Regions from separate parts of the Bradyrhizobium sp. AZCC 1577 genome, predicted to be linked through region 2. Evidence: predicted binding sites of a transcription regulator. Region 2 holds the regulator's gene; each other region holds the start of a gene.
What was found. The regulator PhoB, encoded in region 2, activates phosphate uptake and scavenging genes when phosphate is short. The targets are predictions, from matches to a motif close to TGTCATNNANCTGTCAT.
Positions count from the first base shown of each region.

Region 1: a site for PhoB is predicted at 1,730-1,746, ahead of phnC (phosphonate ABC transporter ATP-binding protein). Genes of this name have one in related genera too.
Region 3: a site for PhoB is predicted at 2,519-2,535, ahead of V1278_RS24255 (RNA degradosome polyphosphate kinase). Genes of this name have one in related genera too.

Region 1 is NZ_JAZHRQ010000001.1:5,746,793-5,756,365, reverse strand. It holds gene V1278_RS27400 (alpha-D-ribose 1-methylphosphonate 5-triphosphate diphosphatase) at 1-999, opposite strand, end outside; gene V1278_RS27395 (transferase hexapeptide repeat family protein) at 996-1,661, opposite strand; gene phnC (phosphonate ABC transporter ATP-binding protein) at 1,977-2,882, shown strand; gene phnD (phosphonate ABC transporter substrate-binding protein) at 2,952-4,067, shown strand; gene phnE (phosphonate ABC transporter, permease protein PhnE) at 4,123-4,956, shown strand; gene phnF (phosphonate metabolism transcriptional regulator PhnF) at 5,126-5,854, opposite strand; gene phnG (phosphonate C-P lyase system protein PhnG) at 5,959-6,420, shown strand; gene phnH (phosphonate C-P lyase system protein PhnH) at 6,425-7,033, shown strand; partial or broken gene V1278_RS27360 (carbon-phosphorus lyase complex subunit PhnI) at 7,037-8,141, shown strand; gene V1278_RS27355 (alpha-D-ribose 1-methylphosphonate 5-phosphate C-P-lyase PhnJ) at 8,138-9,022, shown strand; gene phnK (phosphonate C-P lyase system protein PhnK) at 9,015-9,573, shown strand, end outside.
Region 2 is NZ_JAZHRQ010000001.1:1,220,905-1,230,477, forward strand. It holds gene V1278_RS05635 (lysylphosphatidylglycerol synthase domain-containing protein) at 1-203, shown strand, start outside; gene V1278_RS05640 (ATP-binding protein) at 250-1,551, shown strand; gene pstS (phosphate ABC transporter substrate-binding protein PstS) at 1,691-2,701, shown strand; gene pstC (phosphate ABC transporter permease subunit PstC) at 2,851-3,849, shown strand; gene pstA (phosphate ABC transporter permease PstA) at 3,851-4,696, shown strand; gene pstB (phosphate ABC transporter ATP-binding protein PstB) at 4,693-5,514, shown strand; gene phoU (phosphate signaling complex protein PhoU) at 5,526-6,242, shown strand; gene phoB (phosphate regulon transcriptional regulator PhoB) at 6,253-6,957, shown strand; gene V1278_RS05675 (GcrA family cell cycle regulator) at 7,286-7,795, opposite strand; gene V1278_RS05680 (aspartate aminotransferase family protein) at 8,292-9,500, shown strand; gene argF (ornithine carbamoyltransferase) at 9,500-9,573, shown strand, end outside.
Region 3 is NZ_JAZHRQ010000001.1:5,093,146-5,102,718, forward strand. It holds gene purM (phosphoribosylformylglycinamidine cyclo-ligase) at 1-972, opposite strand, end outside; gene V1278_RS24245 (CDP-alcohol phosphatidyltransferase family protein) at 1,122-1,664, shown strand; gene V1278_RS24250 (chromosomal replication initiator DnaA) at 1,784-2,461, shown strand; gene V1278_RS24255 (RNA degradosome polyphosphate kinase) at 2,626-4,818, shown strand; gene ppx (exopolyphosphatase) at 4,831-6,333, shown strand; gene V1278_RS24265 (TRAP transporter large permease) at 6,423-7,847, opposite strand; gene V1278_RS24270 (TRAP transporter small permease subunit) at 7,844-8,407, opposite strand; gene V1278_RS24275 (TRAP transporter substrate-binding protein) at 8,511-9,573, opposite strand, start outside.

The sequences.
Region 1 (9,573 bases), 4.5 Mb from region 2:
CGCCGGTGCCGCCGAGATCAATTGCCATGCCGCGGCCAGCGGCAGAACGCCGTCGGCCGCAAGGCGGAACGCCGCCAATAGCGGCGCCGGATAATAATAGTCCGACGCAAGCACCGAACAGAGGCCCTTGGCGATCATGTCGGAGGCCCTGGTCCAGCCTGTATGGCTGCCGCCGCGCACGACATTGGGCGCGCCGAACACGATGAAGTCTCCGGCTTCGGCAGCATCGCGTGCAGTTTCCTCGTTGACCGGGAATTCGGCGATTGCAACGCCCTGCGCACGGAAGGCCTGCCGCATCGCCGGGCTTTCGTCGTCGTGGGAGAGCATCCGGACGTTTGCCGCGCGTGCTGCCTGCGCCAGCCGGGCGATCGAAGCCGGCACGTCGTGGCCGCGGCAGACCACACGTTCCACCAGGCGATCGAACGCCTCATCGCTGAGACCCGTGCGCTCGACCATTCGGCTGCGCTTTTGCGGCTTGGCGAGGCTGGCGACCGTCGAGTCCATGTGGTCGTTGAAGGCGAACAGGTCGACGCGTCCTTCCGAGAGCCAGCCGATGATTTCGCCTTCCGCGTCGAGATTGTAGGTCTCGTGCCGCAGATGGAAGCGGGTGTCGGCGGCGAGCTGCGGCCGCATCTGCTCGATCGCCTCCAGCAAGCGCCTGGCATTGTCGGCGCTGCGCAGGCCAGGCTCCCACGACCAGGTCGTGGCATGATAGACGGTCGTGATCCCGTTGCTGATCGCCTGCCGGTCGCTGTCAACAAGCGCCACATCGATCGGGAAATCGACCCCGGGGCGCGGCATCATCTGCCGCTCGAAGGCATCGCCATGCAGATCGACAATGCCCGGCAATACCAGGAGGCCATCGGCATTGACGCCGCCGATGCCGTGGTTGCTGTCCGCACCTACGGCTGCGATCTCGCGGCCAGCGATCCGCAATGAGGTTTCGACGATTTCGTGGCCGAGCAGGGCCCGGCCACCTTCGATGAACAGTTCAGTCACGATGCGGCACTCTGGTTGAATGAACGGCGAGTAGCTGCTGCGCCGGCTTCGTACTTTTCGAGAAAGCCCTCTACATCGAGCTTGCGGAAATCGGGCAGGGCGCGGCGAAGCGCCTCATGGTCCCAATCCCACCACGCGAGTTCCGCAAGCCGCCCCGCAATGGATTCCGGAAAACGCCGCTTGATCGGCCGTGCCGGATTGCCTGCAACGATCGTATAGGCGGGGACATCCTTGGTCACGATGGCGCCGGCCGCGACCACGGCGCCGGTGCCGATCGAGCGGCCAGGCAGAATAACCGCGCCATGGCCGATCCAGACATCGTGGCCGATATGGACGTGATGCTTGCGGCGCCACGCAAAAAACTCGGCATCGTCGCTCTCGCCCGAAAAGTAGCTGCTGGCGCGGTAGGTGAAATGCGCCTGCGAGGCCCGGTGCATCGGATGATTACCCGGGTTGATGCGCGTCATCGCCGCGATCGAACAGAATTTCCCGATCATCGTATAGGTGATCTGCGAGTCGTTCACGACGTAGGAATAATCGGCCATCGTGACCTCGAGCAGGATGGTCCGGGCGCCGACCTCGGTGTAGGCGCCGAGCTGGCAGTCGCGCACTGACGCGGTGGGGTCGACCAATGGTTCAGTGGAAAGCATCTTGCCGGCCAACGGTAACGTCCATCAACAATCGGGGAAAGGGGCACCGGCTCGTCTTCGATGCGCTTGATGACAAGATCATGACGGATGCGTGACGTCAGTCCCGCTGTGGACGAAGGCCCCCGTTCGGGCCGACTGTCACACAACTGTTGAATCCGGACGCTAGCGATGGCGGCGCTGTAGAGCAATACATGCTGCGTCGTTCTTGATGCACCCGGCGGATTCGCCGGAGTGATCGGACGTTGTTGAAGATCGCCAGGCAATTCATCTGACTGTCACAGGCCGTTGTTAGCGATCGTGACCGCAGACCCACGAGGAGCGTACCGCTTGACATCGCATGCCATGATCGATGCACGAGATATCTCGAAGTCCTATCAGCGTGGCGTACCTGTTCTGAACGGCGTCACGCTGTCGCTACGGCGCGGCGAAATGGTCGCGCTGATCGGCGCGTCAGGCTCCGGCAAGTCGACATTGATTCGTGCGATTGCCGGGCTGACGCCGATCGATGGCGGCCGCAATGGCGGAGGCGGCCGAATCGAAGTGATGGGCGAGCCGATCCAGCGGGGTGGCCGCCTCAACAAGAATCGCGGCCTGCGCGCGCGCATCGGCGTGATCTTTCAGCAATTCAATCTTGTGCCGCGGCTTTCGCTGCTGACCAACGTCTGCTTCGGACTGCTGGGGCGATTGCCGATCCTGCGCGGAACCCTTGGTCAATTCAGCGAGGCCGACAAACGCGTGGCCATGCAGGCGCTGACGCGTGTGGGCATCGCCGAACATGCGCTCAAGCGCGCCAGCGAACTGTCCGGCGGCCAGCAGCAGCGCGCTGCCATCGCGCGTTCGTTAGTGCAGGGGGCCGAACTGTTGATCGCGGACGAGCCGATCGCCTCGCTCGATCCGGCCGCTGCGCGCCGCGTTATGGATTTGCTCGCCGACATGAACCGCAATGACGGCCTGACCGTTTTCATTTCGCTTCATCAGGTCGAATACGCTCTCAAGTATTGCGCGCGGACGATCGCGCTCAAATCCGGCAAGGTCGCCTATGGCGGCCCATCCAGCGCGCTGACGCCGGCTTTCCTCAACCAAATCTATGGCGCGGAGTCCGAGGAGCTGTTTCTGCCCTCGTTTGAGGAGCAGGCGCGGCTTGCACAAGAACGCCGAGACAGCAACGAACGGTCAATAGCGCGCGCGCCGGCGAACCCCCCAGCTTTTGATGTCGAACGGCTGTCCGCCTGAAGTCAGTCAGGTACGACCTCGCGCTTGGCGCTACCGAAAATGCAACGCGTTCAAAACAGGAGAAGCGATATGCGCAAGCTAGCTCTGATCGGCACGGCCTTGGCCGTGGCGGTAGGCATTTCGGCCAACGTTGCCCGCGCCGAGACGACCGAACTCAATTTCGGCATTATTGCGACCGAAGCGAGCACAAATCTCAAGACCGTCTGGGAGCCCTTCCTCGACGCGATGGCCAAAGGGACGGGCTTCAAAGTCAACGGCTTCTACGCCTCGGACTATGCCGGCGTGATCGAAGCAATGCGCTTTAAGAAGGTGCAATTGGCCTGGTTTGGCAACAAGTCGGCGATGGAAGCCGCCAACCGCTCGAACGGCGAGATATTTGCGAAGTCCGTCGATTCGGACGGCAACCCCGGTTACTGGTCGCATATCATCGTCCACAAGGACTCGCCGATCAAGAATCTGGAAGACGTCCTCAAATGCGACAAGTCGATCGACTTCAGCATCGGCGACCCGAATTCGACCTCGGGCTTTCTCGTCCCGACCAGCTACATTTTCGCTGCCAAGAACGTCGATCCGAAGGCTTGCTTCAAGACCGTTCGTAATGCCTCGCATGAGGCAAACGGCATGGCGGTGGCGAACAAGCAAGTTGATGCCGCAACGAACAACAGCGAAAGCCTGCGCCGTTTGGAAGTCACCGCTCCCGAAGCCCGCAAGAACATCCGTGTGATCTGGACCTCGCCGCTCATTCCGAGCGACCCGCTGCTCTGGCGCAAGGATCTGGCCGCAGACGTCAAAGCCAAGCTCTATACCTGGGTCCTGAGCTATGGCCGCATCGGAACGCCGGAAGAAATCGCATCCGCGAAGAAGGTTTTGTCTGGTCTGCAATGGGCGCCGTTTATTCCGTCGTCGGACGACCAGTTGCTCCCGATCCGCGTCCTTGAAGCCAACAAGTCGATCATGAAGATCAAGGGTGACGCCAAGCTATCGGCGGAAGAAAAAGCCACCAAGACCGCCTCGCTCGAGGCTGACATCAAGACGTACCAGCAAGCGGCCGACAAGGCCGAGCATGGCGCGTTCATGAAGCAGGTCGCGCCGTTCTTCGAGGCAGACAAGGCCAAGGATCAGGCCAAGCTCAAGAAGCTTATCGGCGAGCTTGCGGCGAACGCTGCGACTGCGCCTACCAACTGATGCTGACGAAGGGCGCCAGCCGCCGTGGTTCGGCGCCCTTTAGACATTTTAGGCCATGACAGACATCATCGCTCCCATCGAAAGCCGGCCGTCGCGGCAGGCCCAGGAACCTCCAGTCCCGCTTTATCCCTTCGCCCGACGAGTGCGGGGTTGGCTGGGCTGGGCGTTCGTTTTCGGCTTGCTGGCCTGGAGTTGGGCTCCGGCCGAAATGTTCCGTGTGTCGGCGCTGTTCACCGACTGGCGCAATATGGCCGAGTTCGGCAGCGCCTTTCTCCATCCGAATTTTCGCGAATGGGATCAGTACATCAGCGACATGGTGGTGACCATCCAGATCGCGATCTGGGGCACCGCCCTGGCAGTCGTGTTTGGCATTCCGTTCTCAATTCTGTGTTCCGCCAATATCTGTCCGCCTTGGATAGTACAGCCAGTTCGTCGGTTGATGGATTCCTGCCGCGCCATCAATGAGATCGTGTTCGCGTTACTGTTCGTTGTGGCGGTGGGCTTAGGCCCATTCGCTGGCGTGATGGCGTTGTTCGTTCACAATCTCGGCGTGTTCGCGAAGCTGTTTTCCGAAGCGGTCGAAGCGGTCGATCCGCGGCCAGTGGAAGGCATTCGCGTGACCGGTGCGGTGCGCGTGCAGGAGGTGATCTTCGGTGTCATTCCTCAGGTGCTGCCGCTGTGGAGCTCGCTTACCCTCTACCGGCTTGAAACTAACGTCCGCTCGGCGACGACACTTGGCATTGTCGGAGCCGGTGGCATCGGCCAGACCCTGTATGAAAGCATCCGGAGTTTTCAGTACGCCGATACGGCCGCGCAAATCATTATCGTGGTCGTGACGGTGATGGTGCTCGATCTCATCAGCGCCTGGATCCGCAAAGTGCTGGTATGATCGTACGCTTCGTCGACTAGACTAGGCTGACTAGACGGCGCTGCAGCGCTCGGCGTCTTGGTGAAGGCGAATAGCCCCCTTACAAATCCATCGATGAAGGGCAATCGATCGGATTTTGCAACAAGCTTCGCTTCTGCGATTGCCAGATCGCGCGGTCGTCTAATCGCCGCTATTGACCATTCTCGATTAGGAACTCGACACGCTCCGCGGCGAAGCGCGCGCGTTTGGTTACCAACGGTTTGCCGCCGGTATCGACATCGGTACTATCGACCACGAGAACGGGACGCCCGAGCGCGAGATCGAGCCTTGCGGCGTCGGAGGCGTCCACGATGGTGGCGGTGACGCGGGTTGAGGCGCGGCGGTAATCGCGAACGCCGTAATGCGCAAGCAGTTTGGTCATTGAGCGTACGTTGGCGAAGACCGCTCCGGCGCCCGGAAAGCGATCGGCGGAAAGCCAATTGGTGCTGACGCAGATCGGAGTGCGGTCAGCGAGCCGCACCGATTCGATCCGGACCAGCGGTGCGCCGGTCTTCAGTCCGAGCTCACGGGCCAGTTCGCGCGTCGCGGGCTCTTCGGAGGCATCGATCAATTGGCCGCGCGGCTCGCGGCCGCCGGCGCCGACGATCTCCGAAAACCGCGTCCGCGAGCGCAAGGGATAGGCGAGGCGCTGCGCCTCGACATAGGTGCCGCTGCCGCGTTCGGCGCGCACCAGGCCGCGTTCGGCAAGCGCAGCCAGGGCACGCCGCACGGTGTGGCGGTTGACCCGATAGGTATCGGCGATCTCGATCTCGCCCGGCAGCTTTTCGCCCGCAGCAAAGCGGCCGTCGGCAATGCCGCGCTCGATACCGTCGGCGACCTGCCGCCACAAGGCGACGCCGGAACTCTCCTGCAGGCTCATGGCGTGGTGATACCAGAAATTATCCGTTTGTCACGAAACAGTCATGGCGCTCCGTTATCAAGTTGTCTATTATCATAGACAACTTGATTCAGGCAAGGTTGCTCATGGGATTGACCGGGCGGAACAGCAGAGAGGCGCAGCGCAAGGCCGCGATGGCGGTGCTGGCGCATTCCGAGGCCGGCGACATTGCGGGCCATCTCGCGGCGATCGCGGTACCTGCGCACGAGAACCTGCGCGAGCCGGAGAATGGCCTTGTGATGGTGCGCGGCCGCATGGGCGGCGACGGTGCGCCGTTCAATCTCGGCGAGGCCACGGTGTCGCGCGCGGCGGTGCGTCTTGCGACCGGCGAGGTCGGCTTCGGCTACGTGCTCGGCCGCGACAGGCAGAAGGCGCAGATGATCGCGCTGTGCGACGCCATGGTGCAGTCGACGGAGCTTTCGGGCGAGGTCGAGACCAAGGTGATCGGGCCGTTGCGCGCCGCCATGATCGCCGATCGCAGCCGCAAGGCGGCCGAGGCTGCGGCGACGCGGGTCGATTTCTATACCATGGTGCGCGGCGAGGGGTGATGCGATGACGACGGTTGCAGAATTGCCCGCAGGGTTTGCCGACAAGGTGTTGTCGGCGCAGTCGACCTTCCGCGCCGTGATGGATGCGATGGCGCGTCCCGGCAGCGCGCAACGGGTCACGGCGTCTGTCGGCGCGCCAGCCGGGATGATGCGCGGCGCGGCCGCCATCGCGCTGACGCTGTTCGATCACGACACGCCGATCTGGCTCGATGCCGCGATGTCGGCCACCCCTGATGTGGCGAAGTGGCTTAAGTTCCATGCCAGTGCGCCGGTGGTCGCGGATTCCTCGATCGCCAGCTTCGCCCTGGTCGGCGACGCCAAGAATCTGCCGGCGCTCGATCGCTTCGCGTTCGGCAGCAACGAATATCCTGACAGGTCGACGACGCTGATCCTGCAGGTCGAGAGCCTGACGCAGGGGCCTACATTCGAGGTGAAGGGGCCGGGCATCGACGGTACGGCGCTGCTGCAGGCGACGCTCCAGCCGCGCGACCTCTTTCGGCGGCTCACCATCAACGAAGCCCTGTTCCCGCGTGGCATCGATGTCGTGCTGGTCCATGACGACTTGATTGTCGCAATCCCCCGAACCACGCGGCTGGTCGCAAGCGGAGCATAGCCCATGTATGTAGCCGTCAAAGGAGGCGAACGCGCCATTGAGAACGCCCACCGCGCTGCTGGCGCATGAGCGGCGTGGCGACCGTGATGTGCCCGAACTCTCGCTGGCGCAAATTGCCGGGCAGCTCTCGCTCGGCGTCGATCGCGTCATGACCGAAGGCTCGCTCTACGACCGCGAGCTGGCGGCGCTCGCGATCAAGCAGGCGCGCGGCGACCTGATCGAGGCGATCTTCCTGGTTCGGGCCTTCCGCGCCACGCTGCCTCGTTTTGGCGCGACCGAGCCGGTCAACACCGGCGAGATGCAGGTGCGCCGGCGCATCTCCTCGACCTTTAAGGATATTCCGGGCGGCCAGATCCTGGGGCCGACGTTCGATTATACCCATCGCTTGCTGGACCCGCAGCTTGCGGACGGCTTTGTGCCGGAGCAGCCGGCGACGTCGGAGGCAACGCAGGCGGCAACGCCGCGCGTCACCGACATTCTCGGTCGCGATGGCTTGATCGAGCCTTCGCCGGCAGCGGATGCCGGCGCGCCGGTCGGCGATCTCACGCGCGAGCCGCTGAGTTTTCCGGCCGACCGCGATCTGCGGCTGCAAAATCTTGCGCGTGCCGACGAGGGGTTCCTGCTGGCGCTCGGCTACTCCTCGCAGCGCGGCTATGGCCGCAACCATCCCTTTGCCGGCGAAATCCGCTTCGGCGAGGTGGAGGTGGAATTCTACGCCGAGGATGCGGGCTTTGCTGTCCCGCTCGGCTCGATCGCGCTGACCGAGTGCCAGATGGTCAACCAGTTCAAGGGATCGGCGACCGAAGCGCCGTGTTTTACGCGCGGCTATGGCCTGGCCTTCGGACAAAGCGAGCGCAAGACCATGTCGATGGCGTTGGTCGATCGCAGCCTGCGCGCTCGCGAGCTGGGCGAGGAAGTGATCGCTCCGGCCCAGGACGAGGAATTCGTGATGTCGCACTCGGACAATGTTCAGGCGACCGGCTTCGTCGAGCATCTCAAGCTGCCGCATTACGTCGACTTTCAGTCCGAGCTTGGTCTGTTGCGCAAGCTGCGCAAGGAGTTCGCCGAGGCCAATGAGGCGCCGGACATGCAGGAGGCCGCGGAATGAACGCGCCAGCTTACAATTTCGCCTATCTCGACGAACAAACAAAGCGGATGATCCGCCGCGCGATCCTGAAGGCGATCGCGATTCCGGGCTATCAGGTGCCGTTCGCCAGCCGCGAGATGCCGATGCCCTATGGCTGGGGCACCGGCGGCGTGCAGGTGACGGCGGCGATCCTCGGACCCCAGGATGTGCTGAAGGTGATCGACCAGGGTTCGGACGACACCACCAACGCGATCTCGATCCGGAAATTCTTCGGCAAGACCGCGGGCGTCGCAACGACGACCGTTACGTCGGACGCCACCGTGATCCAGACCCGGCATCGGATTCCCGAAGCGCCGCTGCATGCCGGGCAGGTGCTGGTCTATCAGGTGCCGATCCCCGAGCCGCTGCGGTTCCTGGAGCCGCGCGAGACCGAGACGCGGCGGATGCATGCGCTGGCCGAATATGGCCTGATGCACGTCAAGCTGTATGAAGACATTGCGCGCTTCGGCCATATCGCGACCTCCTACGCCTATCCGGTGAAGGTGAATGCACGCTATGTGATGGACCCGTCGCCGACGCCGAAATTCGACAATCCGAAGATGGACAATTGCCCGGCGCTGCAATTGTTCGGTGCAGGGCGCGAAAAGCGCATCTACGCGATTCCGCCGCACACCCACGTGGTGTCGCTCGACTTCGAGGATCACCCGTTCACGCGCTATCGGTTCGACGCGCCTTGCGCGCTGTGCGGCGCCGGCGATTCCTATCTTGACGAGATCGTCACCGACGACAAGGGCGGCCGAATGTTCGTCTGCTCGGATACCGATTATTGCGAGTCTCGCCAGTTGGCCGGCCATCGCGGCAGCGAGAGCGCGGCGCCGCACAAGGAGAGGGCGCATGGCTGAGCCGCAAGACCCCATGCAAGACGACCAACCGCTTCTGGTCGCCGAAAACGTTGGCAAGAACTATGGCCGGTTGACCGCCTGCCGCGACGTTTCGTTTGCGCTCTATCCCGGCGAGGTGCTGGCTATCGTCGGCGAGTCCGGCTCGGGCAAGTCCACGCTGCTGCAACTGTTGTCCGCGCAGCTCGCGCCGAGCGCCGGGCGGGTGTCATACCGGATGCGGGACGGCGTGTTGCGCGATCTCGCCAGCCTCGGGGAGGCCGAGCGCCGCTTCTTGTTCCGTACGGATTGGGGCTATGTGCACCAGGACGCCGCGCAGGGCCTGCGCATGGCGGTCTCGGCCGGCGCCAATGTCGGCGAACGGCTGATGGCGGTGGGCTGGAATCACTATGGTCGCATCCGCGATACCGCCTCGTCCTGGCTGGAGCGCGTCGAAATCGATACCGCGCGTATCGACGACGCGCCGCGCACCTATTCCGGCGGCATGCGGCAACGGTTGCAGATCGCGCGCAATCTGGTCACCGAGCCGCGGCTGGTGTTCATGGACGAGCCGA
Region 2 (9,573 bases):
AGGAACTGCTCGCCGGCATGCTGCTGTTCCGGGTCCTCTATTATATCGGCCCTTTTGTCATATCTGTAATCTTGCTGACGCTTCGGGAGATTATCATCGGCGCGCGATCGAAGCGCCTGCGCCAGTTGGCGTCTGCCGCCGACCCCGAGCCGAGGCATGAGGCCCCCGTCTATGTGCGCGAGCGTGGAGACACCGGCGCCTGATGATGTGGCGGGCGCCTCCCGAATAGCGGAAGGAAAGCCTGCGTCCATGGCGATTGACGATTCGAACTCCTCCTCCTTCTTTGCACCGTGGCCGGACCGGTTGCGGCATTCGGCCATTATCCTGTTGGCCGCCGGGCTGGCGCTATGCGCGCTGGTGCTGCTGGCCGATCTCTCGCTGGCGCGTGCGGTAGCGGTCTTCATCTGCATCGCCGCTGCCGCGCTGGTGCCGTGGCGGCTGCATGATACCGCCGGTTCCCGCGAGGATGTCCGCGCCGTCAGTCCGGTTGAATCTGCTGCCGTCAGTGCGGTCGTTGCCGGCATGCCGGACCCGGCCGTGCTGCTCGACCGCGCCGGCCGCGTCATTCATCTCAATGCGGCGGCCGCCCAGCTCGCGCCAGCCCTGCGCAAGAACGAACTCGCCCAGTTCGCGCTGCGCTCTCCCGAGATCATCACCGCATTGCGCGAGGCGATCGCGACCAGCGAGCCGCGCCGCGCCAACTATCTCGACCAGGTGCCGGTCGACCGCTGGATGGAACTGGTCATCACGCCGGTACCGGTGCCGACGCTGTTCGGCGGGACCGAAAGATGCATGCTGATGACCTTCCACGACCAGACGCCGCTGCGGCGGGTCGAGGAGATGCGCGCCGATTTCGTCGCCAATGCCAGCCATGAGCTGCGCACGCCGCTCGCCGCCTTGTCGGGCTTCATCGATACGCTGCAGGGCCCGGCCAAGGATGATGCCAAGGCCCGCGAGCGCTTTCTCTCCATCATGCATACGCAGGCAACGCGGATGGCGCGGCTGATCGACGACCTGCTGTCGCTGTCGCGGGTCGAGCTGTCGGCGCATGTCCGCCCGGAAGCTTGTGTCGATATCGTGCCGATCATTCGCCAGGTCGCCGACGGGCTGGAGCCGTTGGCCAGGGAACGCCAGGTCGCGATCGAGATCGATCTGCCGGAGACACCGGTCTCGATTGCGGGCGATCGCGAGGAACTGCTGCGGCTGTTCGAGAACCTGATCGAGAACGCGCTCAAATATGGAGCGTCCGGCGGGAAGGTGATCGTCTCGCTGAGCCAGGTCGCCTCGGGAGAGGGCGCGCCCGAAGTGCGCGTCACGGTCCGCGATTTCGGCCCCGGCATCGCGCCGGAACACCTGCCGCGGCTGACAGAACGCTTCTACCGCGTCGATGTCGGCGACAGCCGCGCGCAGGGCGGAACCGGGCTCGGTTTATCCTTGGTGAAACATATTCTTAACCGCCATCGCGGCCGGCTGTTGATCGAAAGCGTGCCGAAAAACGGCGCCACCTTTACCGCCTGTTTTCCCCCGGCGAAACCCCCGGCGGCGGCATAAATGCAAGCGATTTCAGTCGCTTGGATGTGTCATCCAACTGTCATCAAACCTTCGTAAAAGCTCTATCGACCGCGCCTACACGGGCGGCATGAGCGCGATCGGGCGCAACGGCGCTTCGCTCAGAATATGGAGATCAACCATGAATTTCGTCAGGACAGTCGTCGCTGCCGGCTTGCTCGCCGCTTCGACGTCGGCCTTCGCGGCCGACATCACCGGCGCAGGCGCCACCTTCCCGTTCCCGCTCTATTCGAAGTGGGCCGATGCCTACAAGAAGGAGACCGGTAACGGCCTGAACTACCAGTCGATCGGCTCCGGCGCCGGCATCAAGCAGATCGTGGCCAAGACCGTGACCTTCGGCGCCAGCGACATGCCGCTCAAGCCGGAGCAACTCGACAAGGAAGGCATGATCCAGTGGCCGCAGGCGATGGGCGCCCTGGTGCCGGTCGTCAATCTCGAAGGCATCAAGCCGGGCGAGCTGGTGTTCTCGGGCGAACTGCTCGGCGACATCTATCTCGGCAAGATCAAGAAGTGGGACGATCCCGCGATTGCCAAGCTCAATCCCAAGGTGAAGCTGCCTTCCGACGCGATCACCGTGGTGCGCCGTTCGGACGGCTCGGGCACCACGTTCATCTGGACCGACTATCTCTCCAAGACCAATGCCGAGTGGAAGGCCAAGGCAGGTGCCGGCACCGCGGTTGAGTGGCCGACGGGCGTTGGCGCCAAGGGTAACGAAGGCGTCGCCGGAAACGTCAGCCAGACCAAGAACTCCATCGGTTACGTCGAGTACGCCTATGCCAAGCAGAACAAGCTGACCTACGGTGCAGTCGTCAACAAGGCCGGCAAGACCGTGCAGCCGACGATTGGTGCATTCCAGGCCGCGGCATCCAATGCCGACTGGGCCAGTGCCAAGAACTACTTCGTCATCCTGACCGATCAGCCCGGCGATGCGTCGTGGCCGATCACCGGCGCGACCTTCATCCTGATGCACAAGGATGCAACCGACAAGGCGGCGTCCCAGGAAGCCATCAAGTTCTTCAAATGGGCGTTCGAGAAGGGCGACAAGATGGCCGAAGAGCTCGATTACATTCCGATGCCGGACTCGGTCGTCAAGCAGATCGAAAAGACCTGGGCCTCCGAGATCAAGAGCTGATCAGTCCAGCGCTACGCAACACGATCGCTCAACCCGGGATGCCCGGGTTGAGCACCCCTCTCGGGACAAGAGAGGCAAGAACAATGCACGAGCCGAAAAAGCCGTGCACCGAAGTCCGGGCCATTGGGCTATAAGTACAGGGGATTGGCGTGGCAGAAATGGCGGTTGAAAGCGACGTAATGGACGCTGCCGGACCTTACGATCGCGCAAAGGCTCTCAGCGCGTTCAAGCTCGGCGACGTCACCTTCTACTGGATTACGCGCGCTTGCGCGATCTCGGTTCTGCTCATCCTCGGCGGCATCATCATTTCGCTTATTATCGGCGCCTGGCCGGCGATCCGGGAATACGGCGCCGCCTTCCTGTGGACGCAGCGCTGGGCGCCGTCGGCCGACCCGCCAGTGCTCGGCGCGCTCGGCCCGGTCTACGGCACGCTGATCACTTCCGTGATCGCGATGATGATCGCCATTCCGGTCGGCCTCGGCATCGCCGTGTTCCTGACCGAGATCTGCCCGATCTGGCTGCGCCGTCCGATCGGGCTTGCCATCGAACTGCTGGCCGGCATTCCCTCCATCATCTACGGCATGTGGGGCTTCTTCGTGCTGGGGCCGTTTCTGGCCAACAACTTCCAGCCGTTCATGATCAGCGTGTTCGACGGCGTTCCAGTGCTGGGGACGATCTTCGCCGGGCCGCCGTCCTATCTCAGCCTGTTCAACGCGTCATTGATTCTGGCGATCATGGTATTGCCGTTCATCACCGCGATCTCGGTCGACGTCTTCAAGACGGTCCCGCCGGTGCTCAAAGAGGCCGCCTATGGGGTGGGGTGTACCAACTGGGAAGTCGTCCGCAACGTCGTCATCCCCTACACCCGCGTCGGCGTGATCGGCGGCATCATGCTGGCGCTCGGCCGTGCGCTGGGCGAGACCATGGCGGTGACCTTCATCATCGGCAATTCGTTCAAGATCCAGTCCTCGATCTTTGCGCCCGGCACCACGATCTCGGCCGCGATCGCATCCGAATTCGCCGAAAGCGACGGGTTGCACCAGTCCGGCCTGATCCTGCTCGGCCTGCTCCTGTTCATTCTGACGTTCTTCGTTCTTGCTGCCGCGCGGCTGATGCTGATGCGGCTGGAAAAGAAGGCGGGGAACTGACATGAACCCGATTTACGTCTCCCGCCGCCGCAAGAATGTCATCGTCAAGTTCCTGTGCCTGGGCGCCGCAGCGTTCGGCGTGACCTGGCTGGCACTGATCCTGTTCACGCTGTTCTATAACGGCCTAACCGGACTTAACCTCGCCGTCTTCACCGAGGATACGCCGCCGCCCGGTTCGACCGATGGCGGCCTACGCAACGCCATCATCGGCTCGATCATGATGACCGTGATCGGGGTCGGCATCGGTGCGCCGCTCGGCCTTTTTGCGGGAACCTATCTCGCCGAATACGGCAAGCACGACAAGCTCACCTCGGTGATCCGCTTCATCAACGATATTCTGTTGAGCGCGCCGTCGATCATCATCGGCCTGTTCATCTACGGCGCGATCGTGGTGCCGATGGGCGGCTTCTCGGCCTTTGCCGGCTGCCTGGCGCTCGCCGTGATCGTGATTCCCGTGGTGGTCCGCACCACCGAGGACATGCTGGGGCTGGTGCCCAATCCCCTGCGCGAGGCGGCGTCTGCGCTCGGCCTGCCGCGCTCGCTGGTGATCCGCCGGATCGCCTACCGCGCCGCGCGCGCCGGCCTTATCACCGGCGTCCTGCTGGCCACCGCCCGTGTCGCCGGCGAAACCGCGCCGCTATTGTTCACCGCGCTGTCCAACCAGTTCTTCAGCCTGGACCTGACCAAGACGATGGCGAACCTGCCGGTCACCATCAACAACTTCGTGCAGAGCCCCTACGTCTACTGGAAGCAGCTCGCCTGGAGCGGGGCGCTTCTGATCACGCTCACCGTGTTGGCCCTGAATATTGGCGCGCGCATCCTTGGCGCCGAGAGGACATCCAAATGACCGATCTCTCCGTATCCGTGAGTAACGCGAGCGGGCCCGTTCCGCAGGCGACGCTCCCCGAGGCTGCGCCGAAGGTGACCGCGCGCAGTCTGAACTTCTACTATGGCGAGCACCATGCGCTGAAGAACATCAACCTGACGCTCGGCACCCACCGCGTCACCGCCTTCATCGGCCCGTCCGGCTGCGGCAAATCCACGTTGCTGCGGATATTCAACCGGATGTACGATCTCTATCCGGGTCAGCGCGCCACCGGTCAGCTCTTGCTCGACCAGACCAACGTCCTCGACCCCAAGCTCGATCTCAATCTGCTGCGGGCGCGCGTCGGCATGGTGTTCCAGAAGCCGACGCCGTTCCCGATGACGATCTACGAGAACATCGCCTTCGGTATCCGTCTCTACGAGAAGATATCCAAGTCGGAGATGGACGGCCGGGTCGAGAAGGCGCTGCGCGGCGGCGCCCTGTGGAACGAGGTCAAGGACAAGCTCAATGCAAGCGGCCTCTCGCTGTCCGGCGGCCAGCAGCAGCGGCTCTGCATCGCGCGCACCGTTGCGGTCAGGCCCGAGGTGATCCTGTTCGACGAGCCCTGCTCGGCGCTCGATCCGATCTCGACCGCCAAGATCGAGGAACTGATCCAGGAACTGGCAGAGGACTACACCATCGCCATCGTCACCCATAATATGCAGCAGGCGGCGCGCGTCTCGGACAAGACCGCCTTCATGTATCTCGGCGAGCTGGTCGAATTCGACGACACCAACAAGATTTTCACCTCGCCGCGCGATCGACGTACCCAGGACTACATCACGGGGCGGTTTGGTTAAGGAGATAACAGATGGCTTCTGAGCACACCGCCAAGGCGTTTGACAGCGACCTCCAGGAATTGACGCGTCTGGTCGCCGAGATGGGCGGCCTTGCTGAGCGCATGATCACCGAATCCGTCGACGCGCTGGTCCGCCGCGACGTCGCGCTCGGCAAGCACGTCGTCGCCACCGACGTCGAGATCGACCGCCTGCAGCATCTGATCGAGGAGCGCGCGGTGCTGACCATCGCCCGCCGCCAGCCGATGGCGATCGATCTGCGCGAGATCGTCGGCGCGATGCGGGTTGCCACCGATCTGGAGCGGATCGGCGACCTCGCCAAGAACATGGGCAAGCGCGTCGCGGCGCTGGAGAACGATTTCCAGCCGCTGAAACTGATGCGCGGCCTCGAGCACATGACCGATCTGGTACAATCGCAGGTCAAGTCGGTGCTGGACGCCTATGCCGCGCACGATCTGCCGGCGGCGATGGCGGTGTGGAAGGGCGACGAGGAAGTCGACGCCATCTGCACCTCGCTGTTCCGCGAACTCCTCACCTACATGATGGAGGATCCGCGCAACATCTCGTTCTGCATCCACCTGATGTTCTGCGCCAAGAATATCGAGCGGATCGGCGACCACGCAACCAACATCGCCGAAACCGTGTTCTACATGATCGAGGGTCAGCAGATGCTCGACAAGCGCCCGAAGGGCGACATGACGACGTTTGCCACGACCGTCTCCAACACTTGAGGAAAGCAGAATGAGCGCGCGCATTATGGTGGTCGAGGACGAGGAAGCGTTGACCACGCTGTTGCGCTACAACCTCGACGCTGAAGGCTATGAGGTCGAGACCGTCGGCCGCGGCGACGATGCGGATACGCGGCTGAAGGAGCGCGTGCCCGATCTTGTCGTGCTCGACTGGATGCTGCCGGGCCTCTCCGGCATCGAGCTGTGCCGCCGTTTGAGAGCGCGTCCCGAAACCAAGCAATTGCCGATCATCATGCTGACCGCGCGCGGCGAGGAGAGCGAGCGGGTGCGGGGGCTTGCGACCGGCGCCGACGATTACATAGTCAAGCCGTTCTCGGTGCCGGAACTGCTGGCGCGCGTGAAGGGCCTTTTGCGCCGGGCGAGCCCCGAGCGGCTCGCCACCGTGCTGACCTATGGCGATATCGAACTCGATCGCGAAAAGCGCCGCGTCGCGCGCTCGGGCCGTCAGATCGATCTCGGCCCGACCGAGTATCGCCTGCTCGAATTTTTCCTCGAGCACCCCGGCCGCGTCTTCAGCCGCGAGCAGTTGCTCGACAGCGTCTGGGGCCGCGACATCTATATCGACGAGCGCACCGTCGACGTCCATATCGGCCGATTGCGCAAACTGCTCAACCCCGGCCGCGAGCAGGACCCGATCCGCACCGTCCGCGGCGCAGGTTACGCGCTGGATGACCGGTTTGCGAAGGTCGAGCCGTAACCCTCCGTTGCCGTCCTCGCGAACTTCTCCGTCGTCCCCGCGAACGCGGGGACCCATAACCACCAATCTCGATTGTTGAAATGCGCTGGAGCTCCAGCTCAGCGTAACCACAGACACCTGTGGTTATGGGTCCCTGCGTTCGCAGGGACGACAAGTTGAGGGGTTCTCGCCTCTATTCCGTCATCCCCGCGAAACGCGAGGACCCATAACCGCCAATCTCGATTGTTGAAATGCGCTGGAGCTCCAGCTCAGCATAACCACCTGCACTTGTGGTTATGGGTCCCTGCATTCGCAGGGACGACATCGTTGAGATAGCGGCGCGCGCCCCTTACCGCGTCTGCTTCGGCTGCTGCCTCCGCCGATCGGCGGCGGGCTGGTAGGCGATGCGCGAGTGGTGGGCGCAATAGGGCAGGCCCGTGAGCGCCTTGCCGCCGCAGAAGAAGAATTCCGGGCTCGAGGGATCGCCGACCGGCCAGTGGCAGGTGGCCTCGTTCAGTTCGAGCAGCGACAGCCGCTGGCTCATCGGCACGACGTTGTCGAAGGCGATCGGATCCGGCTCCATCTCGACTTCGAAGGCGTGTGCCAGCGCGGTGTTGCCGCGCGAGACCGGGCGCGACACCCGCATCATCGGCTGGGCGGGGCGTGCCTTGCGCTGCCGCGGGGCGGCCGAGGAGGGGCTCTTGGCACGGCCGGAAAGGCCCAGCCGGTGCACTTTGCCGATCACGGCGTTTCGCGTCACATTCCCGAGTTCCGCGGCGATCTGGCTGGCCGACAATCCGGCTTCCCAGAGCTTCTTAAGCTGTTCGACGCGATCGTCGGACCAGGTCAAAACCGTCATCGTAATCTTCCCTTCGCATCGCGCCGGCCGATCGGGGGCAGCGCTGGCGAGTCATTCGTCTCAAAAATCCCTGCGGTCAGAATCCCTTAGCCCTCGCCGGACGCGCTAACCGCGCCGAACGTTTACGCCTGTACAAAATGGACTCTTAGGGATCAGAACTGCCGCACGAGATGTCGTACCCGACAGCCCAAACGCTACAATATGGCGTGACTCGGGCGCAAGAGTCCGGGCCCGAACGTCCACATGTTCTGACATCTAGGCATTTCACTGCGTGTTTTCCACCACACCGCAATCTTACGGATTTCAGCATCTTGCACTGCAGGAAAGCCGGCTCCGTGGCGTGTTGACAGCGCCCCACGCCCACATAGAATGCCTCTCACGTGCCGCCCTTAAGAGGCGGCACGTTTCGTTTTCGCAAGACCGGCTGTTGCCGCGTTCGCGCCAATGCACGCCCGCGGCAGGTCTCAAAGGCAGGTCTCAAACCTCAGTGATTGCCATGACCAATAGCGCCACGTCGCATCTGCTCCCGGTCTTCGCCAGGGTCGATCTCGGCTTCGAACGCGGCGAGGGCTGCTGGCTGACCGCCACCAATGGCGAGCGCTATTTGGACTTCACCTCGGGCGTCGCGGTGAATGCGCTCGGTCACTGCCATCCGCACCTGATCGCGGCGCTGCAGGAGCAGTCGACGAAACTCTGGCACATGTCGAACCTGTTCAAGTCGCCGGATGGCGAGAAGCTCGCCGCGCGGCTTTGCGAGCAGAGCTTTGCCGACCTCGTGTTCTTCTGCAATTCCGGCGCCGAGGCGATGGAAGGCGTGATCAAGGTCGTGCGCCGCTATCAATTCTCCAAGGGCCATCCCGAGCGCTATCGTCTCGTCACCTTCGAGGGCGCATTCCACGGCCGCACCCTGGGCACGCTCGCAGCAACCGGCTCCGCCAAATATCTCGAAGGCTTTGGGCCGCCGATGGACGGTTTCGACCAGGTGCCGCATGGCGATCTCGAAGCGGTCAAGAAAGCGATCGGCCCGCAGACCGCGGGCATCCTGATCGAGCCGGTGCAGGGCGAGGGCGGCGTGCGCTCGGCGCCGCAGTCTTTCTTCAAGGCGCTGCGCCAGCTCTGCGACGAGAAGGGCCTGTTGCTCGCGTTCGACGAGGTGCAGACCGGCATGGGCCGCACCGGCGATCTCTTCGCCTATAAGCGCGTCGGCGTGACACCGGATGTGATGTCGCTGGCCAAAGCGTTGGGCGGCGGCTTCCCGATCGGCGCGGTGCTGGCGACGGCGGAAGCCGCAAGCGGCATGACGCCGGGCTCGCACGGCTCGACCTTCGGCGGCAATCCGCTGGCGATCGCTGCGGCGAATGCCGTGCTCGACGTGATGCTGGAGCCGGGCTTCTTCGATCACGTGCAGAAGATGTCGCTGCTGTTGAAACAGAAACTGGCCTCCGTCGTCGATCGCTATCCCGCCGTGCTGTCGGAAGTTCGCGGCGAGGGGCTTCTGGTCGGCGTCAAGGCCGTGGTGCCGTCGGGCGATCTCGTCAATGCGTTGCGCGACGAGAAATTGCTCACCGTCGGCGCCGGCGACAATGTGGTGCGGTTCCTCGCGCCGCTGATCGTCACCGAGGCCGAGATCGAGGAATCCGTGCAAAGGTTGGAGCGCGCCTGTGTCGCGCTGTCCGCTGGCCAGTTGAAGAAGGCGGCGGGCTGATGAGCAAATCCGTCCGTCACTTCCTCGACATCAATGAACTGCCGTTAGATGAATTGCGCAGCATGCTGACCTT
Region 3 (9,573 bases), 3.9 Mb from region 2:
GATCTCCGTCACCTTCTCGACCGCATCCGGCTTGACGATGGCGACCATGCCGATGCCGCAGTTGAAGGTGCGCAGCATTTCGAGTTCGGCGATGCCGCCCTGCTCCGCCAGCCATTTGAACACCGGCAACACTGGCAGCCGCGCCAGATCGATGCCGACGCCGAGGTGCTTTGGCAGCACGCGTGGGATGTTGTCGGTGAAGCCGCCGCCGGTGATATGGGCAAGCCCCTTGATCGCGCCGGTTTCGCGGATCGCGCGCAGGCAGGATTTCACATAGAGCCGCGTCGGCGTCAGCAGCGCGCCGCCCAGCGTCATGACCGGCGAGAACGGCGCCGGCGCATCGAAAGCCACGCGGGATTGTGCGACGATTTTGCGGACCAGCGAAAAGCCGTTGGAATGAACACCGGATGAGGCCAATCCGATCACGGCGTCGCCCACGGCAATGTCCGCGGTCGGCAACAGCGTGCCGCGCTCGGCAGCCCCCACCGCAAAGCCTGCGAGGTCGTAATCGCCGTCCTTGTAGAGCCCCGGCATCTCGGCGGTCTCGCCGCCGATCAGGGCGCAGCCGGACTCCCGGCAGCCCTCGGCGACGCCTGCCACGATGGCCGCCGCGGCGTCGGGGTCCAACTTGCCACAGGCGAAATAGTCGAGGAAGAACAACGGTTCCGCGCCCTGCACGACGAGGTCGTTGACCGACATTGCCACCAGGTCGATGCCGATACCGCCATGCAGGCCGGTCTCGATCGCGATCTTGACCTTGGTGCCGACGCCGTCGGTCGCCGCCACCAGCACCGGATCCTTGAAACCCGCCGCCTTGAGGTCGAACAAGCCGCCAAAACCGCCGATTTCGGCATCGGCGCCAGCCCGGGCGGTGGCGCGCACCATCGGCTTGATGAGATCGACCAGGCGGTTGCCCGCATCGATATCGACGCCCGAATCCGTGTAAGTCAGCCCGTTTTTGCGGTCGTTCATGCCCAAATTCCAGTATGATGACGGCTGGTTACGAGGAATTCCGCGATCCTGCAATGGCTCGCAAGCGCTTGGCGCATATACTATGTAGATAAGAGCCGGCTGTACCCGCCAGGGGCCGGATTTAGGCCGGGAGCCGGGAAGCGACCGAGTTGAGCATTCCAAATATCATTACGCTGGGGCGCATCATTCTGGTGCCGGTCATCGTCTGGGCGATCGTTTCCAGCCAGATGGAAATCGCGTTTGCGATTTTCGTCATCGCCGGGGTCAGCGACGCCGTCGATGGCTTTCTCGCCAAGCGCTTCAACATGTCGAGTGAACTGGGCGCCCTGCTCGACCCGCTTGCCGACAAGGCACTTCTGGTTTCCATCTTCGTGGCGCTCGGCATCTGGGGTGCGGTGCCGCGCTGGCTCGTCATCCTCGTGGTGTCGCGCGACATCATGATCGTGACGGCCGTGATCGTGTCATGGCTGTTCGACAAGCCGATCCCGATGAAGCCCCTGATGGTGTCGAAGCTCAACACGGTGGCGCAGGTGGCGTTCGCGGCGCTGGTGCTGGCGTCGCTCGGTTTCAACTTCAAGCCGGCGCCCTATGACGTGATCCTGATGGGTTTTGTTACGGTCTTTACTTTGGTTTCCGTCTCGCTCTATCTCGTCGAATGGGTGCGGCACATGAGCACGATCGAAGCGCGCTAGGTTGTTCTTTTGTTTTTGCGCGTTTTTTCTCGCAAGCCGTGCCCGCCCGGATCAAGTCCGGGACAGGCTTTCGCTCGAAAGCGCTATGAAAGCCTGAATGTCCCGGCCTGGAGATTTGCGTGGTAGTTCGCGTTCAACCTCGTCAGCTTGCCTTTGCGCTGCCGCATGCGGAGAGCCTGACGCGCGACAATTTCCTCGAGGGTCCGGCCAATGAAGCCGCACTCGCGCTGATCGAAAGCTGGCCGGATTGGCCGAACCGCATCATGCTGCTGGCGGGGCCGGAGGGATCCGGCAAGAGCCATCTCGCCGCGATCTGGGCCGAACAGGCGGGCGCGCGCTCGATCTCAGCGCACGCGCTCAACGCCGCTGCCGTCCCCGGCGCACTCGCCACCGGGGCACTGGTGGTCGAGGATCTGAGGCCTGCCGACTTCGACGAACGCGCCTTGTTTCATCTGCTGAACCTGGCACGCGAGGACGGGGCGTTCGTCCTGATCACGGGACGCGTTCCACCGGCGGCGTTCGAGATCGAGCTGCGCGATCTCCGGTCGCGGCTGCGCGCCGCCCCCCTCGTGTCGCTATTGCCGCCGGATGACCTGTTGTTTCGTGGCCTGATCGTCAAATTCTGCGCGGACCGCCAATTGAGCATCGACGAGACGGTGGTGAGCTACCTCGCCACCCGAATCGAACGGTCCTATGCCGCTGCTCGCCAGGCGGTCGAGCTCCTGGATACCGAGGCGCTGCGGCTCGGCCGGCCGGTCACCCGGGCGCTGGCCGCGGAACTCTTGCGCAACGCCTGATCGGGTAGCTCCTGCTGCGTCCTGCCGCCTTGACGCCGGCTGTACGCGGAACATCAATGTCATTGAAACGTCATCGGCGTATCACATGCTGTGGGCCGCTTTCCCTTAAAGTCGGCCCTGCCACTAAAGTCGGCCCTGCCTCGCTCGCGATGGATCAAAGCCTTATGGAATTGGTACAAGCCGTTGAAATAAAAGAAAAAGAGCCGATTGCCGAAGCTCCGTCCGCGATCGTCACGAGCCCGGAGCGATTCATCAATCGGGAACTATCTTGGCTGCATTTCAACCGCCGGGTGCTCGAAGAATCGGTCAATCCCGGCCATCCGTTGCTGGAACGGGTGCGATTCCTGTCGATTTCGGCCAATAACCTTGATGAATTCTTCATGGTTCGCGTGGCCGGCATCAAGGCGCAGGTCCGTGAAGGCATCGCCGAGCGCAGCCCCGATGGCCTGACGCCGTCCGAGCAGCTCACTCTCATCAACAAGACGGTTTCGGAACTGGCTTCCGACCAGCAGGCGATCTGGCGCGATCTGCGCACCACCCTGTCGGACGCCGGCATCATGCTGGTCGACGGCCACGACTTCACCAAGGTGGAGCGCGGCTGGCTCGAGGATCACTTCCTCCGCAGCATCTTCCCGCTGCTGACGCCGCTGGCGATCGATCCCGCGCACCCGTTCCCGTTCATCCCGAGCCTCGGCTTCACCATCGCGCTGCAATTGTTGCGGACTTCCGACGGCAAGGCGATGAACGCGCTGATCCGCATGCCCGGCAAGATCGACCGCTTCATCCGCGTGCCCAAGGACGGCGCGGTGCACCTGATCCCGCTGGAGCAGGCCACCGGCCTGTTCATCGGCCGCCTGTTCCCCGGTTACACCGTCAAGGGCCAGGGCGCGTTTCGCATCATCCGCGACTCCGAACTCGAAATTGAAGAAGAGGCCGAGGATCTGGTCCGCGTGTTCGAGACTGCGCTGAAGCGGCGGCGGCGCGGTTCGGTGATCCGGCTGGAGATAGAAGCCAAGATGCCGGAAGCGCTGCGCACCTTCGTGCAGCAGGCGCTTTCCGCCGCCGACGACGAGGTGTTTCTGGTCGACGGCGTGCTGGCGATGAACGAGCTGTCGCAGCTCACCCGGCTCGACCGTCCCGATCTCGAATTCGTGCCTTATGTGCCGCGCCATCCCGAGCGAGTGCGCGACCACGCCGGGGACATCTTCGCGGCGATCCGGCAAAAGGACCTCATCGTCCATCATCCTTACGAATCCTTCGACGTCGTCGTGCAATTCCTGCAGCAAGCCCTCCGCGACCCCGACGTCGTTGCCATCAAGCAGACGCTCTACCGCACCTCGAGCAATTCTCCGATTGTGCGGGCGCTCGCCGAGGCCGCGGAAGCCGGCAAGTCGGTGACCGCGCTGATCGAGCTGAAAGCGCGGTTCGACGAGGAAGCCAATATCCGCTGGGCGCGCGACCTCGAACGCGCCGGCGTGCAGGTCGTGTACGGCTTTCTCGAACTGAAGACGCACGCCAAGCTGTCGATGGTGGTGCGGCGCGAGGGCGGTAACCTGACGACCTATGTGCATACCGGCACCGGCAATTATCATCCGGTCACCGCGCGCATCTATACCGACCTTTCCTATTTCACGTCGGACCCGATCATCGGCCGCGACGCGGCGCGGGTGTTCAACTACATCACCGGCTATGCGGAGCCGAGCGACATCGAGCGGATGGCGGTGTCGCCGCTGACGCTACGCAAGCGCATCATCGAACACATCAAGGGCGAGACCAATCACGCAAGGCACGGCAAGCCGGGCGCGATCTGGATGAAGATGAATTCGCTGGTCGACCCCGACATCATCGACGCGCTCTACGAGGCCTCACAGGCCGGCGTGTCGATCGAACTGGTGGTGCGCGGCATCTGCTGTCTGCGGCCCGGCCTGCCCGGGCTATCGGACAATATCCGCGTCAAATCGGTGATCGGCCGTTTCCTGGAGCACGGCCGAATCTACTGCTTTGGTATGGGGCAAGGCCTGCCCGGGCCGAAGGCGGCTGTGTATATCTCGTCCGCCGACATGATGCCGAGGAACCTCGACCGCCGCGTCGAAATCCTCTGTCCATTGCAAAATCCCACGGTACATCAGCAAGTTCTCGAACAAATCATGGTCGCGAATCTGAAGGATACCGAGCAGAGCTGGCAATTGTTGCCGGATGGGTCTTCAACGCGTATGAAGGCCGCGAAAGGCGAAGAGCCGTTCAACCTGCATAACTATTTCATGACGAATCCGAGCCTGTCTGGACGTGGAAAGTCTCTCAAGGAATCTTCGCCGCGCCGCCTCACGCGCCGTACCGAACGTCAGCAATCGTCATAAAGGAGCGCCGCTGTGAAGCGGCCGCGCAAGCGCGCTTCCAGCGTCGCCGTCATCGACATCGGTTCGAACTCGGTTCGTCTCGTCGTCTATGAGACGATGGCGCGCAGCCTCGTCACCATCTTCAACGAAAAGGCGCTGTGCGGGCTCGGCCGCGAGGTGCAGAGCACCGGCCTGTTGGCTGAGGATGCGGTTACCAAGGCGCTGACGGCGCTACGGCGATTTCGCGCGCTGTGCCGCATCCAGCAGGTGGAGCGCGTCTTCGCCATCGCCACGGCCGCCTGCCGCGACGCCAAGAACGGTCCCGACTTCATCGCCAAAGCCGAGCGCATCTGCGGCGCACCGATTCAGATCCTGTCCGGTCCGCGCGAGGCAAAACTGTCCGCGCTCGGCGTCATCTCCGGCATCCACAATCCCGACGGCATCGTCGGCGATCTCGGCGGCGGTTCGCTCGAACTGATCGATGTGGAGAAAAACCGGGTCCACAGCGGCGTCACGCTGCCGCTGGGAAGCCTGGCGCTACAGGATCTCTCGGAGAAATCCTTGAAGCGCGCCGAGCGCATCGTCCGCGACGATCTCTCCGGCGTCGCCCAGCTCAAGGCCGGCCATGGCCGCACATTCTATGCGGTCGGCGGCACCTGGCGCGCGCTCGCACGTATTCACATCGTCCAAAGCGGCTATCCGTTACGCGTGATGCACGGCTATTCGTTACCTGCCGCCGACGCGCTCGATTTCGCCCGGCGCCTGCGCCGGCTGGCGGCCGCCAACATGCTCGCGGACATCGAAGTCGTCGCGGATGCACGGCGTCCGCTGCTCACCTATGCGGCGCTGGTGCTCGAATACATCATCCGCGTCGGCCAGCCGAAGACGATCGTGTTCTCGACCTTCGGGGTCCGCGAGGGCCTGCTCTACGAGATGCTGCCGCCGCAGGAGCGCGCCAAGGACGGCTTCATCTGCGCAGCCCAAACCTTGAACGGGCTGTTGTCGCGCTCCGCACGCCACGCCGAGGAACTGGTCGCATGGACCGATCGGCTGGTGCGGGTCGTGAAGCTGCGCGAGACCGAGGAGGACCGCCGCCTGCGCCACGCCGCCTGCCTGCTTTCCGATATCGGATGGCGCGTGCACCCCGACCACCGCGGCGAGGAAACGCTGAGCCTGATCACCAACGGCAATTTCGGCTCGATCAGCCATCAAGGCCGCGCCTTTGTCGCGCTGTCGGTGTTCTACCGCTATGCGGGCTTGAGCGAAGAGAACGAGCCGCCGGAGCGCGTCCGCGGGCTGGTGCCGCCGGCGATGGATGAGCGTGCGCGCCTTCTCGGCGCGGCGTTCCGCGTCGCACACCTGATAACGGCCGCGCGCACCGGCGTGTTGCCCGCGACGCATTTCCGCACCAACGGCCGCAAGCTGATGCTGGTGTTTGAGCATCGCATGGTCGATCTCGTCGCCGACCGCGTTGGCAGCCGCTTCAAGCAACTGGCGCGGCTCGTCGGGCGCGCCGGCTCGATCGTGCGGAAGTAAGACGGAAAGGCGGCGTTCACAACGCGCCTTCCGTTTGTCGTCCTTTCCGCCACAGCCTGCTTTTTGGAGCCGGCACGCACAACACCCGGCTACTTCTTTTTTGGTGTCAGCCAGTCTTCATCTTCCAGGGACGGGGCCCGCTTCTGCTGCTCCAGGATTTTCTTGTACTCCTCGGGAATCACCTGACTGCGTGACGCCTCGTGCAGCGTGTGCGGGAACCAGGTCGCAATGCCGGGGAAGGCAACCATCAGCCCAACGCAGATCACCTGCAGGATCATGAACTGGAACATGCCGGCGTAAATCGTCGCGAGACTCCAGCCCTTGACCACCTGCTTGAGATAGTACGCCGACATGGCGACCGGCGGCGACAGAAAGGCGGTCTGCAGCACCACCGCAACCAACGCTCCGAACCATATCAGGTCGATGCCCATGCCCTTCACAACGGGATAGAAGATCGGCAGGAACACCAGGATGATGGCTGGCCATTCGAACGGCCAACCCAGCAGGAAAATGAGAAAGAGCACGACAATCAGCATGAGGCTTGGCGGCAACTGGAGGCCGAGCATCGTCTCGGTGATCCAGTTCGCCGAGCCGAGACGAGCGAACACCGCACCGAAAATATTCGACGTGACCGCGAGCAGCAGCACCATGCTCGACGTCGCCATCGTCGAGATCAGCGCGCGCTGCAGTCCGCTGAGTGAGAACCTGCCATATGCGATGGACAGGATCAGCGCACCGACGCTGCCGATGCCGGCGGCCTCCGTCGGTGTCGCAAGCCCCCCGATGATCGAGCCAAGCGTCGCCGTGATGAGCCCGAGCAGGGGCAGCGTGCCGATGATCACCTCGCGCGCAATGTACGCCGCCGAGTAGATCCGCTCGTCCATCGGCACCGGCGGCCCGAGCTTGGGATTCATGAAGGCGCGCACCATCAGATAGCTGATGTAGAGGCCGGCCAGCAGGAAGCCCGGCCCGAAGGCTGCGGCATAGAGATCGGCGACCGACACCCCGAGCACCGGGCCCATCACGATCAGCATCACCGACGGTGGAATGAGAATGCCGAGCGTGCCGCCCGCTGTGATAGTGCCCGCTGAAAGCTTGGCGTCGTAACCCGCCTTCGTCATGATCGGCGAGGCCATGATGCCAAGAACGGTGACGGCTGCTCCGACGATACCAGTCGCCATCGCGAACACGGTCGAGGTCAGGATGACGACGAGGAAGAGCGCGCCGCGCACCGGCGCAAGCAGCATGCGGAACGCCGTAAAAAGGCGCTCCATGAGGCCCGCCTGCTCGGTGATGAAGCCCATGAAGATGAACAGCGGCACGGCGGCCAGCAGTTCCTCCTTCATCATGCCGATGGTCTGGAAGTAGCCTAGTTCGAAGACCGTTGAGCCCATGCCCCAGTAGCCGAACGAAAAGGCGAGAAACAGCAGTGTGAACGAGATCGGCACGCCGATGAAGATCGCTCCAAGCAGGACCAGAAGCATGATGAGGCCGATGAGCGCTTCTGCGGTCATATCTCGACCTTCTCCTTGTGCTCGAGCTCGACACCGGTGCGCATCATGTAGATGCTCTTGATCAACTCGGACACGCCCTGGATGAGCAGCAGGAAGCAGGCGAGCGGCACGACGAACTTGAACGGCCACAGCACGGGTCGCCATGGTGTCTGGTCCGAGGTCTCGTTGATCTGAAAGGCGTAGTGAAATTCGTTCCAGCTAATCAGCAACAGCATGATCAGGCTCGGGAAGAAGAAGACGATATAGGAGATCGTATCAATCCAGCCCTTCCTGCGGACGGAGAACTTCTCCCAGAAGAAGTCGGTACGTATATGAGCGCCCTTGTGCAGCGCGTAAGCAGCGCCCAGCATGAACAGCGAGCCGTAGAGCATGTAGGTTGCGTCGTAGGCCCAAATGGTCGGCGCGTTGAACAAATAGCGCGCTGTAACCTCGTAGGCGACGGCCAGAACAAGCGGCACCGACAGCCACGAGATGATCGTGCCGGTCCGGTCAGTGAAGCCGTCGATGACCCGGATTGCTGCCAGCAGCGCCGGCGATTGTCTGTCAGTTACCTCAGCCATCCCTCCCCCTACCGTCGACGTCGGCGCGGCGCGCCTTGCGGCGCGACGCAGGCCGGCTGCGCGTGAATGGGGCGGCCGAAACCGGCCGCCCTCGGACGAAGTCCTATTTCTCGACGGGGAAGTAGTAGTTCGCCATGAAGGAGTATGGCGGGAAATAGGACCGCTTGTACGGCACCACGGCGCTGGCATAGGCCTTCTGCGAGTCGTGCACCTTCTTGAAGAACGGGTTCTTGGCGCTCTCGGCCGCCGCGATCTCGTCCCATTTCTTGATGAAGGTCAGCAGGATCTCGGTTGGCGTGCGCAGGATCTGTACGCCGTGCTTCTGCTGCATTTCAATCAGCGCATCGGCGTTCTGGCGCTGCCACTTGGTCCACCAGACGAGGAATGTCTCGTTGGCCGCCGACTTGATGATCTCCTGATGCTGCGCGCTGAGCTCCTTCCACACATCGCCGTTGATCACGATTTCGCCGACAGTCACGTTCTCATGCAAGCCGGGCGAATAGTGATACTTCCAGACGTTGTGGAAGCCGAGCTGCATGTCCTCGATGCCGCCGACCCATTCAGCGCAATCGATCACGCCGCGCTGCGCGGAGGGAATGATTTCGCCGCCCGGCATGTTGACCACCGTGAAGCCTAGTGCCTGCCACACTTCGCCGGCCATGCCGGTCTGGCGGCATTTCATGCCCTTCATATCCTCGACCGTCTGGATCGGCTTCTTGAACCAGCCGAACGCCTGCGGCCCTGCGGGCAGGATGGGGAACACGACCAGATTGAGCTTGAGCTCCTTCTGATAGAAGTCGTTGTACAGCTCGAGGCCGCCGCCGTGATAGAGCCAGCCCATCACGTCCATGTAGTCCATGCCGAACGTGCCGCCGGGACCGCCGGTGAACAGGATCGCGGTCTTGTTCTTGCCGGTCCAGTAGCCGGCCCACGCATGCGCTCCGTCGAGCACCTTCTTGTGGGTCGCATCCAGCACCTCGAACGCCGGCACGACCTGGCCAGCGGGCATCGCTTCGATCTTCAGTGCGCCGGCCGATAGTTTGTTCACCCGCTCGGCGAAGTAGGTGAAGTTGTCATAGAGCGTAAGCGACGCCGGCCATGTGGCCTGCATCTTCAGCACCTTCGTCTGCGCCACGACTGTAGTGGTGGATCCGACAAACGCCGAT